Regions from separate parts of the Desulfonatronospira sp. MSAO_Bac3 genome, predicted to be linked through region 1. Evidence: predicted binding sites of a transcription regulator. Region 1 holds the regulator's gene; each other region holds the start of a gene.

Region 1 (7,739 bases):
GCAGCCTGTATGGTCTTTTTCCCTGTCTGGTAACTCCGTGATTAAACTCTGTTTATTAGATTCCATAGTTCTTCCCTGGTCTGGGCGTTGATGAAGGAATCCTTGAAGTCAGGGTCCTGCAGCAGCCTGGATATAAAAGCCAGGATTTTGAGATGCTTGCCGGCGCTTTTTTCCGGAGCCAGGACCAGGAAAAAAATGTGTACCGGCTTGTGATCCAGGGCTGCAAAGTCCACTCCTTCGCGGCTGAGACCGGCACTGATGAGGATGTTGTCCAGGCCGGCTATCTTGCCGTGGGGTATGGCCACGCCGTCGCCTATGCCCGTGGTGCCCAGGTTCTCCCGGCTTACGAGCACGCTGTTGACCTCACTGCGCTCCAGGAAGTCATGTTTTTCCACCAGGGGTGCAGCAAGTTCATCCAGAACTTCCGCCTTGGTTCTGGAGGCCAGGCCTGCAACGATCTGGTCCGGGCTCAAAAAATCCGCAAGATGCATTGTATCTCTCTATTATTGATTATTCCAGACCAGCTTATACGCCTGGATCAATAAAGCCGAAGTCGCCGTCCTTGCGGCGGTAAACCACGTTTACCCTTTCAGTTTCAGCGTTTAAAAAGACCAGAAATTCGTAGCCCATGGTTTCCAGCTGCATGGCGGCCTCGTCTAAGGGCATGGGCTTGGGTTCGTAGTGGTCCGTGGCCACTATCCGCGGTTCCCGGCTCTGCCCCTCCTCTGCAGGGGAAAAACTGACCACGTCCATGCGCACCTGCTGCTTTTCCCGTGTTTTTTTCTTTTTGTCCTTGATTTTGTCCCTTTGTTTCTTGAGCTGGGCTTCAAGCTTGTCCAGGCTCAGGTCCACGGTGGAGTACATGTCTTCTGTTTCCTCGTTGGCCGAGATATGCAGATCTTTTCCCGTGAGTATGCATTCGGCGATGTGCCTGAATTTCTCCACTTCCATGTTTACCTGCAAAGAAACGTCGTCATTGTCGGTTATATATTTGGACAGTTTTTCAAAACGGTCCCGGGCATAGTTTTTCAGGTGATCAGAGGGTTCGAAATTTTTGAAATTGAATTTGATGTGCATGCTTGCCTCCTTCGATTAATATATAGCTTTGGGATCAGAAAAACTTTTTCCTCTTTGAGGAAGAAGGGATGTCTAAGGCCATGCGGTACTTGGCCACAGTACGCCTGGCAATGTTGACATCCAGGTTTTCTTTTAAAATGGCGGCTATGGCTTCATCGCTCAGTGGTTTTTTGGGGTCTTCCTCGCGGACCATCTTCTTGATGGCGGCCTTTACGCTTTCAGAGCCCACATGGCCCCCTCCATCCATGCTCAGGGCACTGTTGAAGAAAAATTTGAGCTCAAAAATGCCGTAGGGAGTGGAAACGTATTTGCTGGTGGTGATCCTGCTCACCGTGGACTCGTGCATTTCTATGTCCTCGGCCACTTCCTTGAGTATAAGCGGCTTTAACCGGCTTACTCCGTGCTCGAAGAACTCCCTTTGAAATTTGAGTATGCTCTGCATCACCTTGTAAAGGGTGCGTTGCCTCTGGTGCAGGCTCTTCATGAGCCATACAGCTGAACGGGTTTTCTCCTGGATGTATTCGTTTTCCTGCTTGTTTTTCTTGTCTTTGACCAGCTGGTTTTCACCGGTATAAAAGGAGCTGAGCTGCAGGTTGGGCAGTCCTTCTTCGTTCAAAAGGATGACAAAGTCGTCCTCATACTTGTAAACATAAATATCCGGACTGATGTAGACAACGTCCTCGCTGCCGTAGCTGGAGCCGGGGAAGGGATCCAGGCTTCTTATGACCTCGATATATTCCTGCATGTACTCCCGGCTGACCTTGAATTTCTTGAGAAGGGGAGCAATGCGGTTTTTCTCAATATCTTCCAGGTGCTCTTCTACCAGGGAAGTGAGCACCGGATCGTCCTCGTTGAGGGCTTCAAGCTGTACCTGCAGGCATTCCTGTATGTCCCGGGAGCCGACACCTATGGGGTCAAAATGCTGTATGCGTTTTAGTACCCTTTCCACCTGGTCCGGTTCTGTACCGGCGGCTTCGGCTATTTCCCGGGAGGTGGCCTGGAGGTAACCGCGGGAATCAAGATTGCCGATAATTTCTTCTCCGATAACCATGTCGTCCGCTGAAAAATCCTGCAGCTGAAGCTGCCAGAAGAGATGTCCCTCCAGGGAAGGCTTGGAAGAGTACCTGGTCTCAAAGCTTTGCATCTCTTCAGTGGTTTCACGCTCCTGGTGTGCGGACTGTTTGGAACTGCTGGAAAATTCGCCCAGGTAGTTTTCCCAGTCCGCATTCTTAATCATGGACTGTTCTTCGCTGTTGAGGCTGTTTTTGCGGTTGTCTGTCTGGTGAATATCCCGGGCCGCCTGCTCATCCTCCTGGTACTGGGCCTCCTCCAGGATGGGGTTTTCCATAAGTTCCTGCTGCACCACTTCCAGCAGCTCCACTCTGGACAGCTGCAACAGCTTGATGGCCTGCTGCAGCTGCGGGGTCATCACCAGTTGCTGTGAAAGTTTCAGCTGTTGTCTTAGTTCCAGGGACATGTCTTGCTATCCTGCCTACAATTGAAAAGATTCGCCCAGGTATACCTGTCTGGCCCGGGCGTCCTGGGCTATTTCCCCTGGTGTGCCGTTCAGTATAACCTGGCCTTCAAATACGAGGGATGCCCTGTCGCAGATTTTCAGGGTTTCGCGCACGTTGTGATCTGAAATGAGCACACCTATGTTTTTTTCCTTTAGCTTAAGCACAATTTTCTGGATATCATCCACTGCAATGGGATCAATGCCTGCAAAGGGTTCGTCCAGAAGAATGAATTCAGGGTCCTTTATCAGGGACCTGGCTATTTCCAGACGCCGCCTTTCCCCTCCGGAAAGAAAGGAGGCCTTCTGATGAGCAAGCTTAGATATTCCCAGTTCGTGCATCAAAGACTCGGCCTTTTCCCGGCGGAGCTTTCTGTCCCTGCAGGTGTACTCCAGGATAAGCATCAAGTTGTCATAGACGCTCAGTTTTTTAAAAATGGAGCTTTCCTGCGGCAGATAACTCATCCCCAACTCTGCCCTTTTGGGCAGCGAAAGTCCAGTTATATCTTGACCGGCCAGTGCCACCCGGCCTTTGGTGGGGGGGATGATGCCCACCAGCATATAGAAGGTCGTGGTCTTGCCGGCGCCGTTGGGACCAAGAAGCCCCACTATTTCTCCCCGGTTTATGTCCAGGGATATTCCTTTGACCACGGGTTTTTTGCCATACTGCTTGTAAACGTCAAGGGCCTGCAGGGTGCTCACTGTCCGTCCCCGTCTGAATCGTCTGAATGAAAGATTACCCGGACCCTTCTTTCCTCGCTGCCGTATACCCGGGATGTATTGTCTTTGAGGTTGAGAACGATTTTTTCCCCTTCAACACTGTTTTTGCCTTCAATAAGCCTGGGGTCCTGCTCCAGTTCTACAATCTCTGTGTCGGGATAATATGTCAGAAGTCCGCTGCGGCCCTCCCTGCCTTCTCCCTGGATCCGCACCTGTCCCCGGGCGACGATTTTCTCTATGTCATCATCTTCTCCGGCTTCAGGTGCGGTCTCATCCATGTCCGCATCCGACCTGAGATATACGTAAAGCTTGTCTGACCAGAGCTCGAAATCAGGGCGGCGGACATAAACGTCACCGGAAAACACAATTAGATTTTCCGCGCCTTTAAAGGTCATGTCCCGTGAGGTAATCTCCGTACCCTTGTCGTTTTCAGCCTGGATCCCGGCAGGGTAAAGAAATAAGGCCGCCAGGACACAGACCAGGATATAGGGAAAAAATCTGCAGTGCATTGTGATTGCCTGTATTCTGTTCATGATGTGTTTTGTTCAGTTTCCCCGGATGCTGGTCCTGACACCCTGGGTGGCCACGATTTTGTCCTCTTCAAGCATTATAAGGGCCCTGGGGGTGTCTACCCTCATGCCCCGGCCCGTAAAGGAAACATTGTCTTCCAGCAGGACATGTCCCTCGCCTTCCTTGTATGTAGCCTTTTCTGAAGTGGTGTAAAGGCCCCCTGAACGGGCCTTTACGTCGGGCCACATATAAAGGGTTCCGCTGTCCTGGTCTATTCTGCCCCGGGCAGCCCTGATTTCAACAGGTTCGCCGTTTTTCTCTCCGAAATAGGTCATGACAGGTTCCTGCAGAAGGTAGATGTTCTCCTTGCGCATGAAGCCTGCCTGTTTTGCGTCAAGCTCCCAGATTTTTTTGTCCCGGCCGCTTTGAACCAGGGTCAGATCCCTGATGTTTAAATCAACTTCCAGGTCCTGGTCAAAGTCAACTTGTCTCGGCCCCGGGGTTTCGCGCCAGAAAATGCTCAGCAGGAAAAACATGAGCATAACCGTAAGGATTATGGGAAAGGCTTTCTTAAGCATGTTTCTGGACCCATTTGCGCCACTCCTGTTCCAGCCTTCCCTGGGCCTGCAGGATAAAACGCACGGCCTGACGCACTGCTCCGTGGCCGCCTCTTTGTGTACTGGTCCAGGCGGCCAGCTTCCTGATTTCCGGCTGGGCATTGGCCACAGCCATGGGAAGTCCTACGCACTGCATAGGACCTGCGTCCACCCAGTCATCACCGAGGTAGGCCATTTGCGAAAACAACAGGTTTTTTTCCCGGGAAAGCTGCCTGATGAAGGGCATTTTATGGGTTGATCCTGAAAAATAATCATTTATTCCAAGTTCTTTGACTCTTGTTTCCACCGCGCCGGAATTGAGCCCGGTTATCACAGCCACCTCCAGTCCGGCGGCCATGGCCAGCTTAAGCCCCAGCCCGTCCTGGACATTGAACCTTTTTATTATCCGTCCATCGGGGTCGTAGTAAAGACCACCGTCGGTAAGCACCCCGTCGGCGTCCAGGACAAGAAGTTTTACTTTTTGCGCGGCTTGAGCCGGATGGTTATGCATGCAGGGCGTCTCTTATCTTCAAAAGGTTTTGCAGCAGAGAAAAGGTTTCATCTATAGGCCAGGAGTTGGGCCCGTCGCAAAGGGCCATTTCCGGACGGGGGTGAACCTCCATGAATATGCCGTGAGCCCCTGCAGCCACTCCGGCCCGGGCCAGGACCGGGACAAACTCGCGCTGACCTCCGGAGGCGGTCTTGAGGCCTCCGGGAAGCTGCACCGAGTGCGTTGCGTCCAGGATGACCGGAAATCCAAGCCCGGACATGATGGCAATGGACTTGAAGTCCACTACCAGGTTGTTGTAGCCGAAAGTTGTGCCCCTCTCAGTGAGCCATATGCCGGGGTTCCTGGAGGCGGCTTTGTCCACCACCCCGGCCATGTCCCAGGGGGCCATGAACTGGCCTTTCTTGATGTTTACGATTTTTCCCGTGGCAGCAGCGGCCAGGATGAGATCGGTCTGCCGGCAAAGAAGGGCGGGGATCTGGATCACGTCGGCGACCCCGGCCGCTTCATCCGCCTGCTGCGGGGCGTGTATATCCGTAATAACGGGCAGGCCTGTGCGTTTTTTTATCTCCTGCAGCCACTCAAGGCCTTTCTCCATGCCCGGACCCCGGAACCCGTCAAGGGAGCTGCGGTTGGCCTTGTCAAAGGAGCTTTTAAAGACGATGTTCACATCCAGGCTGGCGGCCATACCGGCCAGGCTCTCTGCCGTCTGCAGGGCCATGTCCCTGCTTTCCAGCACGCACGGGCCCAGGATGAAAAACAGGTCTTTTCTGCTTGATTCAAAGAGATCTTTCATAGCATCAGGAGTGTTGGTCATTCAAGGTTCTTTATCAAGTGATTTTTCCCCGGAAGCCTTATCCGGATTTTTTTCTTCAGGGAGTGCATACTGCCCGGCGGCGCGGATAAATTCCCTGAACAGGGGATGGGCCCGCATGGGGTTTGATTTGAATTCCGGGTGAAACTGACAGCCAAGGAACCATGGATGGTCCTTGAGCTCAACGATCTCCACCAGTTTTTCATCAGGTGAAAGACCACTGAGGATGAGGCCATGGGACTTGAAATCCGGGGCGAATTTCATGTTGAATTCGTATCTGTGCCTGTGTCTTTCCGATACCTCGGAGGTGTTGTAGGCCTGCATGGCCTTAGTGCCAGTCTTGAGAACGCAGGGGTATGCGCCCAGGCGCATGGTGCCCCCTTTGTGACTGCCGGTATCGCGTTTCTGGGTGGTACGGTTTCTAAAGTCAAACCACTCGGTCATTAGATAGATTACCGGGTAAGGTGTATCCGGGTTGAATTCCTGGGAGTCGGCCCCTTCCAGCTGGAGTACGTTTCTGGCGTATTCAATGACCGCGCACTGCATGCCCAGGCAGATCCCGAAAAAGGGGATGTTGTTTTCCCGGGCATACCTGATGGCCAAAATTTTGCCCTCTATGCCCCGGGTCCCGAAGCCTCCGGGGACCAGAACCCCGTGAACCCCCTGCATCTGCCGGGCAAGGCTTTCTTGAGACAGGTCATCTGAATTTATGTACCTGGGTATGACCCTGGTTTCATTTTCCAGGCCGGCGTGAATCAATGCCTCATGCAGGCTTTTATAGGATTCCCTGAGGTCTACGTACTTGCCTACTATGGCTATATGCAGTTCGCTTTTGTAGTGGTTCAGGCGATATACCAGGTTTTCCCAGGCCTGCAGGCCGGGGTTTTTGGCCGGAAGCTTGAGCAGGATGGCCACTTTCTGGTCCAGTCCTTCATCGTAGAGCATGAGCGGAACTTCGTATATGCTCTGAACGTCCCGGGCAGTGAAAACCGCATCCGGATCCACATTGCAGAAAAGGGCGATCTTGGATTTTATATCCTGTTCCAGGTCAACTTCACAGCGGCACAGGATGATATCCGCCTGGATGCCGATGCTTCGAAGCTCCTTGACGCTGTGCTGGGTGGGCTTGGTTTTGATTTCCCCTGCGGCCTTGATGTAGGGTACAAGAGTCAGGTGTATGTACAGGACGTTTTCCTTGCCCAGGTCTCCTCTCAGCTGCCGGATGGCCTCCAGGAAGGGAAGGCTTTCAATGTCTCCCACAGTTCCACCGATTTCGATGATGGCCACGTCTTCGTCATCGGTGGCTACACTCAAAATGGCGTTTTTTATTTCGTCGGTCACGTGGGGGATAACCTGGACGGTGCCGCCCAGATAATCACCACGGCGTTCCTTGGTTATCACTGAATGATAGATGGAGCCTGAGGTGAAGTTGTTCAACTGGCTCATGGGCTGATCCAGGTAGCGCTCGTAATGTCCCAGGTCCAGATCGGTCTCGGCCCCGTCTTCAGTGACGTAAACCTCTCCGTGCTGAAAAGGATTCATGGTCCCGGGATCGACATTTATATAGGGATCCAGCTTCTGCAGGGTCACCTTGAGCCCCCGGGCCTTGAGCAGGGCGGCAATGGAGGCTGCTGCCAGTCCTTTGCCCAGGGAGGAGAGAACTCCGCCGGTAATGAAAATAAACTTGGTCTTCATGAAAACACCTTGAGATTTGAAGTTTGTGCTGCACCCGATATTAATACAGGGATGTTTTGACCCTGAATTCATCCTGTATATCCCATGCAGGTTCTGTTGCCAAGTCCTGTTATTATCGTCCTGCCAGGTGTTTTATGAACATGTTCAGGGATTGATTGACATATAAGACTGTTGAGGATATTTTGGCGTAAATTTGTATTTAAAAAAGGAGGTCCAAATTGAACAGCTTAATTTTCGGTCCAAACGGAAGCGGAAAAGGTGCACAGGGTTCTCTGGTCAAAAACAAGTATAATCTTGCCCACATCG
Region 2 (7,739 bases), on a different contig from region 1:
GCGAAATCGATTCCATACCTGATCAGGCCCTTCTGGAACCTCTGGGATTCAGACCCGGAAAAAAAGTCTGTCTGCGCTGCAGGGCCAGGTTCGGAGGCCCTCTGGTTGCTGAAATAGAAGGCAGGCATACCGCCCTGGGACGCTCCGTTGCCAGGCAGATAAAGCTGCGCAAACAGCTCGACCTCTGCCCAGAGAATGAGTAAGGCCCATGTACTGCTCATGGGCCCGCCCAATGTGGGCAAGAGCGTAATATTCAACCATCTCACCGGGTTAAGTGTAAGCTGCGCCAATTACGCCGGGACCACTGTAGAGTTTGTCGCCGGCAAAGCCGGGATAAACGACCGGGACGTGGTCCTGGTGGATGTACCCGGCACATACACCCTCAATGCCACCAACCAGGCCGAGCAGGTGGCTGTGGATATGCTCCGCGGACAGCACAAACCCGGCACCCAGAGCACCTGCTCCCACTGCCGCGAAGAAAGCGACGTGTGCGCCGAAGATCTGGGCTCCGCCCCCTCCGCGGTCATTTGCGTGGTGGACGCCAACAACCTCGAAAGCAGCCTCTACCTTCTTTTCCAGGTTTTAAGCTTCGGCCTGCCCACTGTGGTAGCCCTCAACCGGGTGGATCTGGCCCGGGACAAAAATATACACATCGACTGGGAAGGGCTTTCCCGCCGCCTGGGTGTACCCATAGTACCCATGGTGGCTGTGGAGAAACAAGGCTTTCAGGAATTAAAAAATGAAATCCGCAATTCCCTGGACCGTCCCTTTGAGCCCAGGCTGGACTGGAGCCAGGACAGACACTGGAGCATGGCCGAGAAGCTCTCCAGGGAAGTCACCACCGGCCGGCCCTCCCAGAACAGTTCCAGGAGGCGTCGCTGGGGGGAAAAGCTGGTGCAGCCCTGGCCGGGCCTGCCCCTGGCCATAATCATCCTGGCAATCGCCTTTGCCCTGATCATCGGCATCGGGATGCAGCTGCGCCAGTTGATACTGCTGCCTTTTTTCCGGGACCTGGTTATTCCGCAAATAGTTGCCGTGGTCCAGGCCTTTGTCCCTCCCGGCACCATTCAAAACATCATGGTCGGCGAATACGGCTTCCTGGTCAAGGGTATCGAATGGCCCTTCGCCCTGGTCATGCCTTATGTTCTGTCCTTTTACGGGGTCATGGCCGCCCTGGAGGACAGCGGTTACCTGCCCCGCCTGGGAGTACTCCTGGATGGACTGCTCAACAGGATCGGCCTGCAGGGCTCAAGCATAATTCCCCTGCTGCTGGGATACGGCTGCGGCATTCCCGGCATCCTGGCCACCCGGGCCCTGGCCACAGGCAAAGAACGACTTATCATCGCCACCATGATCTGTATGGCTGTTCCCTGCATCTCCCAGACCGGGGCCTTCATCGCCATGCTGGCCGAGAGATCCGTAAGCGTGGTGGTGGCTGTGTTCGGCCTGTCCTTTCTGGCCCTGATTCTGGCCGGGCTCATCATGGACAAGGCCCTCAAGGGACCAAGGCCTTTGACCATCATGGAAATCCCCGAACTTCTGCCCCCGCGCCGGGACGTACTGGCCAAAAAGATCTGGATCAGGTTCAAGCGCTACGTTACAGACGGGGCCCTGCCCATGGTCGTGGCCGTAGGCATTGCCTCCGTACTCTACGAAACGGGTATCATGGCTGCCGCAGGGCGTTTCATGAGCCCCCTGGTGGAACACTGGCTTCTGCTGCCCCAGGAGGCATCTGTACCTCTTATCCTGGGCATCATGCGCCGGGAACTGGCCGTCCTCCCTCTCATCGAGATGGACCTGACCACACTGCAGCTCTTCGTGGGCGCTACTGTTGGGCTTTTCTACGTGCCATGCATAGCCATCGTGGCTATCCTGGCCAGGGAGTTCAGCATAAAAACCGCTTTTTTCATGCTCATCGCCACCAGTGCCACAGCCTTCATCGTAGGCGGCATATTCGCCCGCATGGAATTTCTGGCCTGGATATTCGGATGATCTTTTCTACCTGATATCATTCCTTACCAGTATAATGCCATGCCTGCAGGCAATGTCGGATTCAGGCAGTGCTTTGATTTGAGCTGATGCTGTGAATAGACTTATTGACTTTAATTCTGAAGTAAGGCAAACGTCTCTATATCTGTCCCGGAAAAATACCACGTACATGCATCTTACAAGTATAATGCATCGGGTAACAACCTTTAAATCCTTTAAAAAACAACCAAGGAGAAGAAATGGAAGACCACGTCAAACAGGCTCTGGAGATCGTCAAAGCCCAGGCCGCAGTGCGGAACATGACAGAAGAAGAGATAAATTCCATGATCAAATCCCTGTCTGCTGGGATACAGGAAGCTTCCAAAACAGATGAATTACAGGAAAAAGATTCCCAGGAACCTTCTGTGGACCCCAAAAAGGCAATTAAAGAAAAAAGCATAACCTGTCTTGAGTGCGGCAAGTCTTTTAAGGTGCTGACAAAAAAGCATTTTGCCAAGCATGACATGACTCCTGAAGAATACAAAGCCAAATGGGGCTACAAGAAGAATCAGTCCCTTGTGGCCAAATCACTGGCCCGTGAGCGGCGCAAAAAAATGCAGGACATGGAACTGTGGAAAAAACGTGAAATCAAGATGCCCGGCAGATAAACCAAACCACGCCCTCACCCTTGTGTGAGGGCTTTGATTTTTCAAAGGAAAAGAAAATGGCCAAAAACAAGAAGAAAAAGATTCTGGAGGTTGCCGCCCAACTGTTTGCCTCCCAGGGATTCGACAACACCACCACCTTGCAGATCGCCAGGGAAACCAGAGTCACTGAACCCCTTCTTTACTACCATTTCAAGGGCAAAGAAGAAATTTTTACATACATCCTGGCAGAGGTGTTTCAAAAATACGCCGAACATATTGACGAACTGCCCAAAAACACCCAGACAGAGTTTGACAAGATAGCCAACCTCATCAGGCTGCACTCTCACATTGCTGAAGAGCATCCCCAGAATGCCAGGCTGATCCTTTCCAACTGCCCAGGCAAGCTTATGCAGAAACAACATGCCTGCCGGGATATCCTGGAAAAACAGCAGCAGATGGTGTCATCCTATATCCAGGACTGTCTGGAATCCGGCAATGCAAAAAAAGAGTTTGACGCGCACCCTGTGGAGCAAACGGCCCTTATTCTTTTATGTCTGGCCAACGAGTTCATGCGCATGAAAATTATGAGAAAGAAAGACTCTCAGCCCGACACGCAGGGCACTATAGAATTCTGCCGAAAATCTCTGGTGAAATCTTGATCACTATAGCCGCACCCCTGCATACCGGCCGGCATTCTGCACTATTCTTGTACACTGGATGAACAGCAGTTCCCCCTGGAAGATGCGCCTGCTGGAAATCCTTCTGTCACGCTTCCCGGCGTAAATGCAGCCAGAAATGATGTTTAAGGGGTCAGCAGAATCAGATAATTGCCGCCTGTAAAACCCGCTCAAAAAACTTTTTGCAGATACATCCATCCTCCCCGGCATGCTGCTTCAAGCTGCCTTCCGACCCTGTTTTATTTTGACACATGAGACTTTATTGCAAGCCCGGAGGAGGCTTAACCGGAAAATCTGTACGCCGGAGAAATTCGCCACCAGCAGGACTTTTAAATGCAGGCAGAAAGTTTTTTCTTTTTGGCACACTACATGCTTTATGTTTGAAGCCGCATACAATCACAATGTTTCTGTACCTGCAAAGCTGTGAACCGGCACTGAGTTTCAAACTAAAGGAGGTCGCATCATGAAAAAAAATCAATTATTTATTACAACCGCTCTTTTCAGCGTTGTACTTTTTGTCTTCAGTCTTGGGGCTGTACATGCATCAAACTACGATGATGTTTTTGAAAGCGAGATCGACAAAGAAACCGAACTCTCAGCCGATGATATAGAGCATGAAGACCTGCAGGCGTTTGTGCAGGCTTCCAAGGAACTCAAGGAAATCAGGGCTGAGTATACCAGCTTGTTGCATGACGCCGAGGGCGTTCTTTACGAAGACCTTAGAAGTGAGGCAGTGGAAGAAATGCAGGAAGCCATTGATGATGCCGGACTTGATGAAGAAACCTACAGAGGCATTGGCTACCACGTCCAGGAAGACGATGAACTTCTTGCCGATTTTTACTGATCCCCGACAGCGTCCCGGGTGACTTCTTATCACCCGCGGACGCTGATAATTTTGTGCCGCACTCAGGGCATAGCAGGATAAGCCTGCAAAAGTCCATTTTTGTCACACGAACAACGCGAAGCGCGCAGCACGAAGCTAAGCATCCATAAAATAAGTGCCGGGGTGCCTGTCTGTCCCCTGCCCTCCTCACCAATCGAGATACGAAGACTGAACCCGGTTTCTGCCGGATTCTTTGGCCTGGTACAGGGCCTCGTCCGCCAGCTGCAGCAACTGTTCTTTGTTTTTCATGGGGCTTTCTGCACTGTGGGTGGACGTTCCCACACTTATGGTGACTACTGATGCTGTGGGAGAGTGCTCGTGGGTGATGCCCAGGCCCTGCACTGCTGCCCGCAGCTCTTCAGCCACGTGAAGGGCTCCTGCAGCATGGGTTTCGGGCAGAAGAACCACGAATTCTTCGCCCCCGTAGCGGGCGGCCAGGTCCGTGGGGCGGGACAGAGTATTTTTGATCACGTTTGCTACTTTTTTCAGGCAGTCATCTCCTGCTCCATGGCCATAGTTGTCGTTGTAGGGTTTGAAATTATCAATATCCATGATGAGCAGGGATAGAGGCAGGCCGTTGCGCATGCATCGCGACCACTCCCTGGCCAGGTTTTCCTCGAAGAAACGCCGGTTGGGGATTTCTGTCAGGCCATCCTGCATGGACAGCTTTTCCAGCATGTCCGTCTTGATCTTGAGGTTCATCTGGTTTTTGACCCTGGCCCGGACTATGGTAGGCTTGAAAGGCTTGGAGATGTAGTCCACCGCACCCAGGTTGAAGCCCGTCTCTTCGTCTTCGGCAGAATCCATGGCGGTCACAAAAATTACCGGAATGGAGTTGGTCTTCTCGTTTCGTTTCAGCCTGCGGCATACTTCGTACCCGTCCATTTCCGGCATCATTACGTCCAGCAGGATCAGATCCGGGGGGTTGTCGCTTTCTGCTATTTCCAGGGCCCTGGCTCCGCTGGTGGCCGCCATTATCCTGTATTCATCTTTGATGAGCTTTCCCAGGGCATGGATATTGTCCGGCTGGTCATCCACTATAAGTACTGATCTTTTTTCCTTTTTTTCGTCGGAACTCATTCTATACTTACTCCTGATCTTGAAGCCAGTTCCAGCAGTTTTACGACGGCAGCATCGTGTTCAAAGTTTTCCACCAGCCCGGCCAGCTCGTCAACCTCTTCTACCCCTGCCCGGCTGCGCAAAAAACCTGTAACGGCCTCGATAAGCTCGTCCTGGACCATCTCGCTGTTTTTAAGCAGCTGCAGCATGCTGGACATGGCAGCCACACCCTCTTCCTGGTCGACTTCCCGGGTCTGACCTGGAGCTTTTTCCAGGCCGTCCAGCTCTGTCCGGGCCTGCTGCATAGCATGGTCCAGTTCCCGGCGCAGTTCCAGAGTTATTTCCCTGTTCTCCTTAAAGGCCAGATCTATGAAGCTGGCAGCTTCAGCCAGGCGCACGGCCCCGACTGTTCCGGCCAGGCCCTTGAGGGTATGCACAAGCCTTGGGCCGTCTCCGCTTTTTCCCTTGTCCAGCTCTTCATCAATGCGGGCAAACTCACCGCTCAACTGTTCCCGGAAACGCAGCAGCATCCTGTGGTAAAAACCGGAGTCCCTGTCGGCAGATCTGAGCCCCTGGGCCAGGTCGAAACCTTCCAGAGACCGGGGCAGAAGGGATGAGTCCTGCTCAGGCTCCATTTTCTGGACTTTGACTGAATCTCCGGCTTGCAGCCATCTGGCCAGGGTCCGGTAAAGACTGGTGCTCTCTATGGGCTTGGACAGGTGGTCCCGCATTCCGGCCTGCCTGGATTTATTTCTGTCCTCCTCCATTACAGCGGCGGACAGGGCTATAACCGGCAGATCCGGGAAACGCTCCAGTATTTTCCTGGTAGCCTCAAAACCGTCCATGACCGGCATCTGCAGATCCATGAGCACCAGGTCAAAGCTGCCGGCCTCAACCATTTCCACCGCCTCGGCACCGTTTGCGGCCAGGCTCAGTGCGGCCCCGGTCTTTTCCAGCATCTGCCAGGCCACCTCCTGGTTCAAGGCATTGTCTTCAGCCAGCAGGATGGAATATCCCTGAAAAGAGGGTATTGTAAACTGCTCGTCATCGCGGGTATAAGAAGGCGCTTTGCCGGTGGCCTCTGCAATGGCGTTGAATATTGAGGAGGCGGTAACAGGTTTACTCAGAAAACAATTGAAGCATTCAACACTGTCTTCCGGCAGTTCACTGCGCTGGTAAGCACTGACCACCACAAAAGGGGGCCTGTTGCCTTTTAAAAATCCCTCGGCATACAGCCTGTCAATCTCCCTGGCAGCCTGCAGCCCGTCAAGTTCGCCGGGCATTTTCCAGTCCATGAAAACAAATTCATAAGGCTCGCCCGCCCTGTCCGCAGCCACTACCGCGTCGACAGCCGACCGGCCGTCATGGGCCTCTTTCACCTGAAACATGCAGCTTTCCAGAATATTTCGAAGAACCTGCCTGGCTGCTTCATGGTCGTCCACCACCAGTACCCTGTGGCTGTCAAACCCGATACACTCTTGAGTTGTTTCGGCTTCCGGGGCCATTGGCAGATCAATCTCAAAATAAAACCTGCTGCCCTGCCCGGGTGTGGATTCAACCTGGAGCCGGCCGCCCATGCGCTGCACAAGCTTGTGGCTGATGACCAGGCCCAGCCCTGTGCCCCCGTACTTGCGGGTAGTGGAGGTGTCTGCCTGGGAGAATGGCTGGAAAAGCCTCTGGACCTGCTCATCATCCATGCCGATACCGGTGTCTTTTATTTCAAAAAGCAACCGGACTATTTTCGATTCAGAGTCCCGGTCTGCTGCCTCTAACCCCTGACCTCTGTCCCCTGTCCCCTGTCCCAGATCCTGACTTCTGACTTCTGTCCCCTGCTCTCTGACCTCTGATCTCTGACTTCTGACCTCTGACTTATGAACCGCCAGTTCCACGTGACCTTTTTCCGTGAACTTGACAGCATTGCCCAGCAGGTTGGTAAACACCTGTCCCAGGCGCAGGGAATCACCTTTGAGTATTCTGGGAACATCCGTGGAGATGTTGAATATTATTTCCAGGCCTTTGTCTTCTGCAGTGGAGCCGAACAGGGTCTTCATCTGATCCAGCAGTTCATCCATCCTGAAGGTGTGCATGTCCAGTTCCAGCTTGCCTGCCTCAATCTTGGAATAATCCAGGATATCGTTGATGATGCCCAGCAGCATGCGCGAGGAGTTGCTGATTTTATTCAGGTAATCCCGTTGCCGGTCATCAAGGGAGGTCTGCAGCAGCAACTGGCTTAAACCTATTACCGCATTCATGGGGGTGCGGATTTCATGGCTCATGTTGGCCAGGAAATCGCTCTTGGCCCGGTTGGCTGCCTCGGCTTCCTCTCTGGCAAGCTGAACCCGATGTTCGCTTTCTATGCGATGGGTAATGTCTGTGGCTATGCCCATTACCTGGCGTTTTTCCGGGTCATGGGACAGCATCAGCGGAACCTTGGTGGTTTGAAACCAGCGCACCTGCCCCTGGCTGTCGGTCAACTGTTCCTGGGAGATGTATTTTTGCTTGCCG
Region 3 (7,739 bases), on a different contig from region 1:
CCGGCACAGATTCTATCAGGGTAATGATATTCGACGGCCCGACCATGGAAGCCCCTGCGGCGTAAAGATCCGGGGTGAAGGCCAGGCCGGCCAGGGTAGCAAAACCACCGTAGGAGGCCCCGTAAATACCTACATGATCCGAGTCTACAACACCCTCTTCAATGAGATGCTTCACTCCATCGGTGATGTCGTGCTGCATGTAGCCCGTGCCCCACTCTTTGTTGCCGGCATTCAAAAACTCTTTTCCAAATCCGGAAGAGCCCCTGTAATTTGGCTGCAGCACTGCATATCCCCGGTTGGCCAGAAACTGTGCCTGGGGATCATAACCCCAGTAGTCCCTGACCCAGGGACCTCCATGGGGCATGACCACCAGGGCCAGGTCCTCCGGCTCCACACCCCTGGGCAGGGTAAGGTAGGCCGGAATCTCCAGCCCGTCCCGGGCCTCGTACCTTATAGGCTCCATGCTGGCCAGGTACTGAGTAGGCAGGTCCGGCCGGGAACGATAGAGCAGATCGACCTCTCCGGAGTCCCGGTCATACAGATATACCGAGCCGGGATCAACGTCGCGGCTGACGCTGATGATCCACATGTCTTCATCCTGGGTCCTGGAACGAAAAGTTATATCGCCTTCAGGGAGCATGGCCCTTATCCTTTCGTAATCCTCCTTGAATTCATCTTCGTGAAAGTAAACCCGCTCTTTATCACCGTCGTAGTAGGTGGCCAGGAGCTCGTCAGTAACCCGGGAAAATATGGCCCCTCCAAAGTCAACCTCTCCTTCGGGGTCTTTTTCCACAAGTTCTTTATCACCGCTTTGGGGATCAAAAAGAACCAGCCTGGTCAAATCTGCATCGCCCCTGTTGGTTACCAGATAAACCCGGTCGTTGTCATAACCCCGCGGCAGATGTGCTATTCTGGCGCTTTCCCCGAAATCCACCCGGTAGACCTGCTCCAGTTCACCTTCTTCCAGCTTCAGGATTTCTGTGCCCCCATCAGGAGTCTCTCTGGATGCAAACCTGATGCGACCGTATTCATCCACCTTCCAGCTGGTAATATTGTGCTCGTTTTTAAATATCAGCTCGCGCTCGCCGCTTTGAACATGAATCTTGTAAACATCGTGCAAAGCAGGATCGCGGTTGTTCACCGCAACCACGACATACTCCGGTTTTTCCTCTGGCCTGGCTATCACCCTGGTCTGGACCCCTTCGTAGTCTGTCAGGGCTCTTGATTCAGGCACATCAGCATCCTCAGCTGTTTCCCCCGCAGGATCCACGGCATACAGGTTGAAATTTTCATCCCCCTGTTTATCCTGGGCATAAAGAATATTTTCACTGTCCCTGCTCCAGAAAAACATCCTTATGGGATGCTCGTCGTCGGTCAGGGGCCTGGCTTCTTCAAAAGAATCTTCCCGGTCCTTGACCCAGATATTCATCACCCCCTGGAACTTTTGCCTGAAGGCTATTTTTTCTCCATCAGGAGATATTGTTGCGCTGTCCATTTCCGGGTCATCGAAAAAAAGCTCCCTGTCCAGAAGAGGCGGCAGATCCTCAAGATAATCCAGCTTGTTACCGGACTCTCCAAGGGCATTAACAGGAAATGCAATCGTCAGACATGCAAACACTGCAAACCATAACAAGACCGTAAGACTTTTCATTAAGCTTCCTCCGTTGCAACTTATTTTATAAAAGACAGCAAGGCGTTTCCCCTGTTTTCTTTAATAGTGAGGATCATAATCCCATTTTTTACTTTCGAGGTCAAAACCTCCATGGGCAGCCTGGATTTTATTTCAGGCCTTATGCCTGCTGCAACCCCATGGCCCATTGCTATGCCAGAATTGCACACAAAGGTTCCTGGCCGGACAATAAAAGCTTTACCTCCTGCAGAATTCAAACCGCCAACCCCCTGGAACACAAGAATAAAAACAGCTGTAATTCTCTTGGCATGAACGTTGCTAATAAAATATTAAAGAAGCTTCAAGGCTTAATATATAACAGGCTTTAACTATTGCAAAAGCCTGTTATATCTTATTTTTGTGAGCCGGCTGCAAAGCCGCCCTCATTCTGCTCTGCAGATTGAGCCGAATTTTCAAATAAAAACCGGAGGTACTCATGTTTTCACAGTTTACAAACAAAATTCTAAGCATCACTTTTGTATTGATGCTGGTTCTCGGCCTGGGGCTCAAAGCCCAGGCCCAGGAAGGCTACCAGCCTGATTCCCCTGGCGACCCAGGAGCTGAAGATCCAGGAGCTCCTGATGCACCTGAACCACCCGCTGGAACCCAGGAACCCGGGGCTCCCGGTGAACAGCCTGGAGCACCTGGAGAGCAGCCTGGTGCTCCTGGAGAACAACCCGGAGCACCTGGAGAGCAGCCTGGTGCTCCTGGAGAACAACCCGGAGCACCGGGTGAGCAACCTGGGACTCCTGGAGAACAGCCGGGCGCACCGGAAGCTCCTGAAGGCTACCAGGCTCCTGACGCCTACGACCCTCCCGAAGGGTATGAACCTCCTGAAGGATACGAACCCCCGGAAGAGCAGGAACCTGGTGATGAACCGGCATTCTGATAACTTTCAAATTTTGCCTCAAAAGTTTGCAGCCTGACAAGCAGGTGCAAAGCAGGCAAAAGAGGTTGAGCGCTCTCATACAGCTCCTTCCTCCTTATTACCGGAAACACCGGTAAACAGCACAACCTGGCGGCTGCAGCGTCCATGAACAGCTGCAGCCGCCCAAAAATACTCGATTTCCCTGCATAAAGCCCTGCATGTCTTAAACCCCCTTCCGCCCCGGAAGTGCTCTCGCCAAGTCCATTGAAAATACTGGAAAATCGTAACCATTCAGGACCCCTCGGTGTTGATTACTGGCACAGGCCTGGGAACTGTCCCCAGGCACGCCAGAGGCGTGATTTCGGTACCCTCCTGAATGGTTACGGAAAATCAGTCACCTGTGCATCAGCCTCGTTATCTTAAAAAGACCGGCTGAACAGGCAGATTTTGTAAAGCTGCAAATATGGGTGGTGCACCAGCTTCAGCCATACTGCGCAAGTGCACACTTTTAAAGTGTGTCATTTTTGTCATATGTGCATATATCACTTGGAAGATAATTTTATGCTGAACTGCAATAAAAAAGCAATAAGCCCGCCCCAGGCATCCAAAAAGACCAAAAAATAAATCAGTGGCACAGCAGTTGCTGGAAGAGAGATTCAAGCTAATGCTTATTTCTGATCAGCATTCAACTAAATTAAACTATGGAGGTAAATATGTATCAGAAAACAGGACTTAAGGTATTTGGTCTGGCTGTAGTAATCATGTTTGTACTGGGAATGGCTTTCAAGGTCGGAGCCCAGCAGGAATACCAGCCTGATCAGCAACAGCAGCAGCAACAGCAGGAGTATCAGCCTGATCAGCAACAGCAGCAGGAAATGATGCAGCAGGAGGCTCCTGAAGTGGACCTGAGCGATGCTGAACTGGACAAGGTGGCCGAAGCCTATGAGGCTGTTACCGAAGTAAGGGAAGAATTCCAGGCCGACCTGGAAGGAATTGAGGACCCTGAACAAGCTCAGCAGATGCAGGAAGAAGCCGGTGAAAAAATGGTCGAGGCCGTAGAGGACCAGGGCCTTGAGGTGGAAACTTATAACCAGGCCATGGAAGCTGCCCAGGTTGACGAAGAACTGAGAAACGACCTGCTGGACAGACTGGACATGGAACAGGCCTACTAACAGGAGCATGGACATGAGGCTCATGAAAATACTTCTGACACTGGCCGCGGTTCTTATGCTCGCTTTTTCCATGGGCTGCGGGCCGCAGCATGAACCTGCCGGTGCCCCCGGCGGATACGAACAGCCTGACCCTGAAGGTTATGAAGCACCCGAGCGCGGTGAACCAGGACAGGAACCTGGACAGGAACCCGGGGCTGAACCGGGTGCTGAACCCGGCCAGGAACCGGCATTCTAACTTAAGAATTCAATAAACTTTGGAGGTAACGTATAATGTGGTATAAAGGTTTTTTGCTGACCCTGGCTGCAATACTTATGCTGGGCTTTTCCATGGGGTGTGAACCCGATCATGAAGATCCCATGGAGGACCCCGGTGCACCTGAAGGGTACGAAGAACCCGCACCTGAAGAGTATGAGCCACCCGAAAATGATGAATATGGTGAACCCGGAGAGGAAGAACCTGGCTTCTAAACCAGGTCCACTTCTCCTCATGCTAAACCCCTCCTGACAGCGAGGCCCTCCATACGGGGGGCCTCAACTCTTGCCTCCTCTCTACTGCCTTTTTGCTTTCGTAAGTTTATCAGGTCAGATCCCTCAGGCGGTGCCTGAACAGCTTGTGCACCAGAGACAGAAAAAGAATGCTGACGAGAATGGTCAGGGTGACTGTGACCGAAATTCCGTGCAGAGCAACTCCCAGGGCGGTTCCCGAAGCGGGTGGATGCTCCATATCCAGGACCACCATGGCAAAGATGGACAGACCTACAGCCAGGGAAAGAATCATGGCCATGGGGATTGTGGGCGGATTTTCCAGGATCATAATGGCTGCAGAAGCAAGAAAACCGCACAGCATGCCGATAATATGCCCGCCTATAACGTTTCTGGGCTTGGCCGTCAGGTAGCCGGGCATGGTAAACACGATAAAGGTTGTTGCCCCGATGGAGGCAATAATCACCGGCTTTTCCTGTATGTTGATGATCATCATGAGAGCAAACAGGGCCACTGTAGCTGCCAGACTCTGAAATACGTAATGCTGCCAGTACCTTCTGAATTTGGTCAGCCTTAATCTCAGTTTTTTAATTATCATCCATCCCCCCATACTTTGCAGGGCACCCTGCTTTCCCGGACAGCACAAAAACAAAGAGCAGAAATGCTTTGAGCCTTTAGAAAGCAGCCTGGTGAGTGGATGCTTAGACCAGTTGAGCTGACTTGACAACCGGGGCAGTTCCGTTAAAAAAACTTTCGAAAGCGGCCTGAATATTTATGATAGCCGTCTTTTGCACAACATTCAAACGGAGGGGTAAAATGAAAAAAGTATTAGCGTGTTTGTTTTCGGCAGTGCTTATGGTAGTTGCAACAGCTTGTTTCACGCTGAAGGAACCAGACCTGGCCCAGGCAAGCACAGAGATCCGGCTGGCCCATGTGGTCAATGAAGAAGACAGTTTTCACATTGCGGCCATGAAATTCAAAGAAATCGTAGAGGAGCGCACCGACGGGGAGATTTCCATCTCCATTTATCCCAATGCCCAGCTTGGCGACGAAAGAAACCTCCTGGAAGGCATGCGCATGGGCACTGTGGACATGGGGGTCATCACCAACGGTCCAGTGGCCAACTTTGTGGAGGAAATCGCAGTCCTTGAACTGCCCTTCCTTTTTCCCAGCCGGGAGGATGCCTATGACATACTGGACGGCCCCATTGGCAGCGAATTGCTGGATAATCTGAAAAGGGTCAACCTCAAAGGCCTGGCCTATGCCGAGCGGGGCTTTAGAAACCTGACCAACTCCAAACGTCCGGTGCACACTCCTGAGGACGTTTCGGGCCTGAAGATCCGGGTCATGGAAAACCCGGTGTACATAGATACCTTCAGGGCCCTGGGAGCCAACGCTGTACCCATGGCCTGGACCGAGGCCCTTACTGCCATGCGCCAGGGCACCATTGACGGACAGGAAAACCCGGTCAATGTCATTCATGCCTTCAAGCTGGACGAGCAGCAGGATTACCTTTCCATGACCAGACATACCTATGCCCCGGCTATTTTCGTAATGGGCCAGATGAACTGGCAGGGCCTGTCCCCGGAACAGCAGGAAATATTCGTCGAGGCTGCCCAGGAAGCTTCAGAGCATGCACGGCAGGTAAACTTTGAAATGGAGGAAGAGCAGCTGCAGGAACTCCAGGAAAGGGGCATGCAGGTCATCGAGGAGCCGGACCTGGAAGCCTTCCGCAGCGAGGTGCACTCGGTGTATGATAAATACGGGGATGATTTCGGGGAATACCTGGAGCGCATCCTGGATGAGCTTTAACCTCCCGGCATCCCCGAAAAGATACTTTCTGGACAATTAAAACACATACAGAAGGTTGACAGCCTTGACAGGCAAAATAATAAACGGCGTCGATGCACTCTGCAGCCGCATTGACGCCGTTGTAGGCATAATTGCTTTTTGCGCCCTGCTGACCATGATAACGGCCATCAGCATGCAGATAGTTTTCCGGGTATACTTCCAGGCCCTGCCCTGGTCAGAAGAGCTTTCCCGGTACATGCTGGTCTGGCTGACCTTTCTGGGCGCAACCATGGCCTATCGCAGGGGCCTGCACATTACAGTCACCTTTGTGGTGGGACTGTTGCCGGATATAGTGCGCCGCCTCATCCGTACAGCCACCATTGCAGCCTCTATTTTCTTTTTCGCCGCAGGCATGTGGTACGCACTGAGCTACATAGAGTTTCAATCCGGACAGGTGACAGCATCTCTAAGGCTCCCCATACCACTGATCTACTCGGTGATGCCTTTTTCTTTTGCCGTCATGATCCTCTACGGCCTGCACGCCCTGCTCCTGGAAATGTTTCCCGGGCATCAGCCCGGCTACAGGGGGAAAAAAGCCGAAGGGCAGGGCCAGGACAGCCAGCCCCGGGACGGGAATAAACAATGGCCCTGATCCTGTTCACCTCTTTTCTGGTTCTCTTGTTTCTGGGAGTGCCCGTGGCCATTGCCATTGCACTGGCCTCCATGGTCATTCTCATGCAGGAAGGCGTGCCCTTGATGCTTGTGGCCCAGAGGATGTTTTCCGGCACTGACAATTTCTCCCTCATAGCAGTCCCCCTTTTCATTCTGGCCGGGGACATCATGGCCAGAGGCAGGATTTCCGAGAGGCTGGTGGAATTTGCAGACGCTCTGCTGGGTTTTTTAAGGGGTGGACTGTCCATTGTGGCGGTCATGGCCGGGATGTTCTTTGCGGCTATATCCGGATCCGGGGCAGCCAGCACTGCCGCCATCGGCTCTTCCCTGGTCCCGGAGCTGAAACGCAAAGGCTACTGTGAAACCAGCTCCGCCTCCCTTATAGCCGCCTCCGGCACCATAGGTGTAGTTATCCCCCCGTCCGTGCCCATGATCCTGTATGCGGTAATGGCCCAGGAATCAGTCAGCCGCCTTTTTCTCAACGGATTTATCCCCGGGGTCATCATGGGCCTGGTATTAATCGTCATTGCCATCCGCCAGGCATACCAACGCGACTATCCCCCCGGGTCTCCGTTCAGTGTTGCCAACATAGCCCGCACCTTCTACAGGGCCATCTGGGGCCTGCTTACTCCCTTTATTATCCTGGGAGGCATATTCTCGGGTTTTTTCACCCCTTCCGAGGCTGCGGTCATTGCGGTGAATTATTCCCTCATCGCCTCCCTGTTCATTTACCGGGACATGGGCCTTAAAGATATCTACCGCATCATGCGCCGCTCCATCATAACCACCGGGGTAATCATGTTCATCATAGCCACCTCTTCAGTCATGAGCTGGGTGCTGGCCAACTGGAACATACCAGCCATGATAGCCCAGTCCGTGCTGGAGATATCCACCAATCCCTACGTGCTGCTGTTACTGATCACCCTGCTCATCCTGGCCACCGGGATCTTCGTGGAAACCGCCTCGGCCCTGATCATACTTACCCCGGTACTGCTGCCCCTGGTCAAGCTGCTGGACATCTGCCTTGTACATTTCGGCCTGATCATGGTCATGGGCCTGGCCATCGGCATGATCACCCCGCCAG

What was found. Region 1 encodes sigma-54, which starts transcription at its own class of promoters, with help from an activator protein. Its sites were predicted from a motif close to CTGGCACGGNNNNTGCTT; they were not measured.
Region 2: a site for sigma-54 is predicted at 3,650-3,667, ahead of D5S03_RS09220 (DUF4168 domain-containing protein). Genes of this name have one in related genera too.
Region 3: a site for sigma-54 is predicted at 3,166-3,183, ahead of D5S03_RS00900 (DUF4168 domain-containing protein). Genes of this name have one in related genera too.

Annotation. Positions count from the first base shown of each region.
Region 1 covers NZ_QYZY01000337.1:858-8,596, reverse strand. The annotation lists gene rapZ (RNase adapter RapZ) at 1-66, opposite strand, end outside; gene D5S03_RS11880 (PTS sugar transporter subunit IIA) at 42-491, opposite strand; gene hpf (ribosome hibernation-promoting factor, HPF/YfiA family) at 526-1,077, opposite strand; gene rpoN (RNA polymerase factor sigma-54) at 1,112-2,554, opposite strand; gene lptB (LPS export ABC transporter ATP-binding protein) at 2,570-3,292, opposite strand; gene D5S03_RS11860 (LptA/OstA family protein) at 3,289-3,819, opposite strand; gene lptC (LPS export ABC transporter periplasmic protein LptC) at 3,856-4,398, opposite strand; gene D5S03_RS11850 (KdsC family phosphatase) at 4,391-4,927, opposite strand; gene kdsA (3-deoxy-8-phosphooctulonate synthase) at 4,920-5,741, opposite strand; gene pyrG (CTP synthase) at 5,742-7,433, opposite strand; gene D5S03_RS11835 (adenylate kinase) at 7,652-7,739, shown strand, end outside.
Region 2 covers NZ_QYZY01000272.1:4,693-12,431, reverse strand. The annotation lists gene D5S03_RS09240 (FeoA family protein) at 1-203, shown strand, start outside; gene D5S03_RS09235 (ferrous iron transporter B) at 196-1,992, shown strand; gene D5S03_RS09230 (Ros/MucR family transcriptional regulator) at 2,229-2,636, shown strand; gene D5S03_RS09225 (TetR/AcrR family transcriptional regulator) at 2,693-3,274, shown strand; gene D5S03_RS09220 (DUF4168 domain-containing protein) at 3,756-4,136, shown strand; gene D5S03_RS09215 (diguanylate cyclase) at 4,323-5,255, opposite strand; gene D5S03_RS09210 (PAS domain-containing hybrid sensor histidine kinase/response regulator) at 5,252-7,739, opposite strand, start outside.
Region 3 covers NZ_QYZY01000026.1:31,092-38,830, forward strand. The annotation lists gene D5S03_RS00885 (S9 family peptidase) at 1-1,651, opposite strand, end outside; gene D5S03_RS00890 (hypothetical protein) at 1,672-1,887, opposite strand; gene D5S03_RS00895 (hypothetical protein) at 2,106-2,558, shown strand; gene D5S03_RS00900 (DUF4168 domain-containing protein) at 3,251-3,709, shown strand; gene D5S03_RS00905 (hypothetical protein) at 3,723-3,944, shown strand; gene D5S03_RS00910 (hypothetical protein) at 3,980-4,177, shown strand; gene D5S03_RS00915 (HPP family protein) at 4,287-4,790, opposite strand; gene D5S03_RS00920 (TRAP transporter substrate-binding protein) at 5,048-6,004, shown strand; gene D5S03_RS00925 (TRAP transporter small permease) at 6,069-6,635, shown strand; gene D5S03_RS00930 (TRAP transporter large permease) at 6,626-7,739, shown strand, end outside.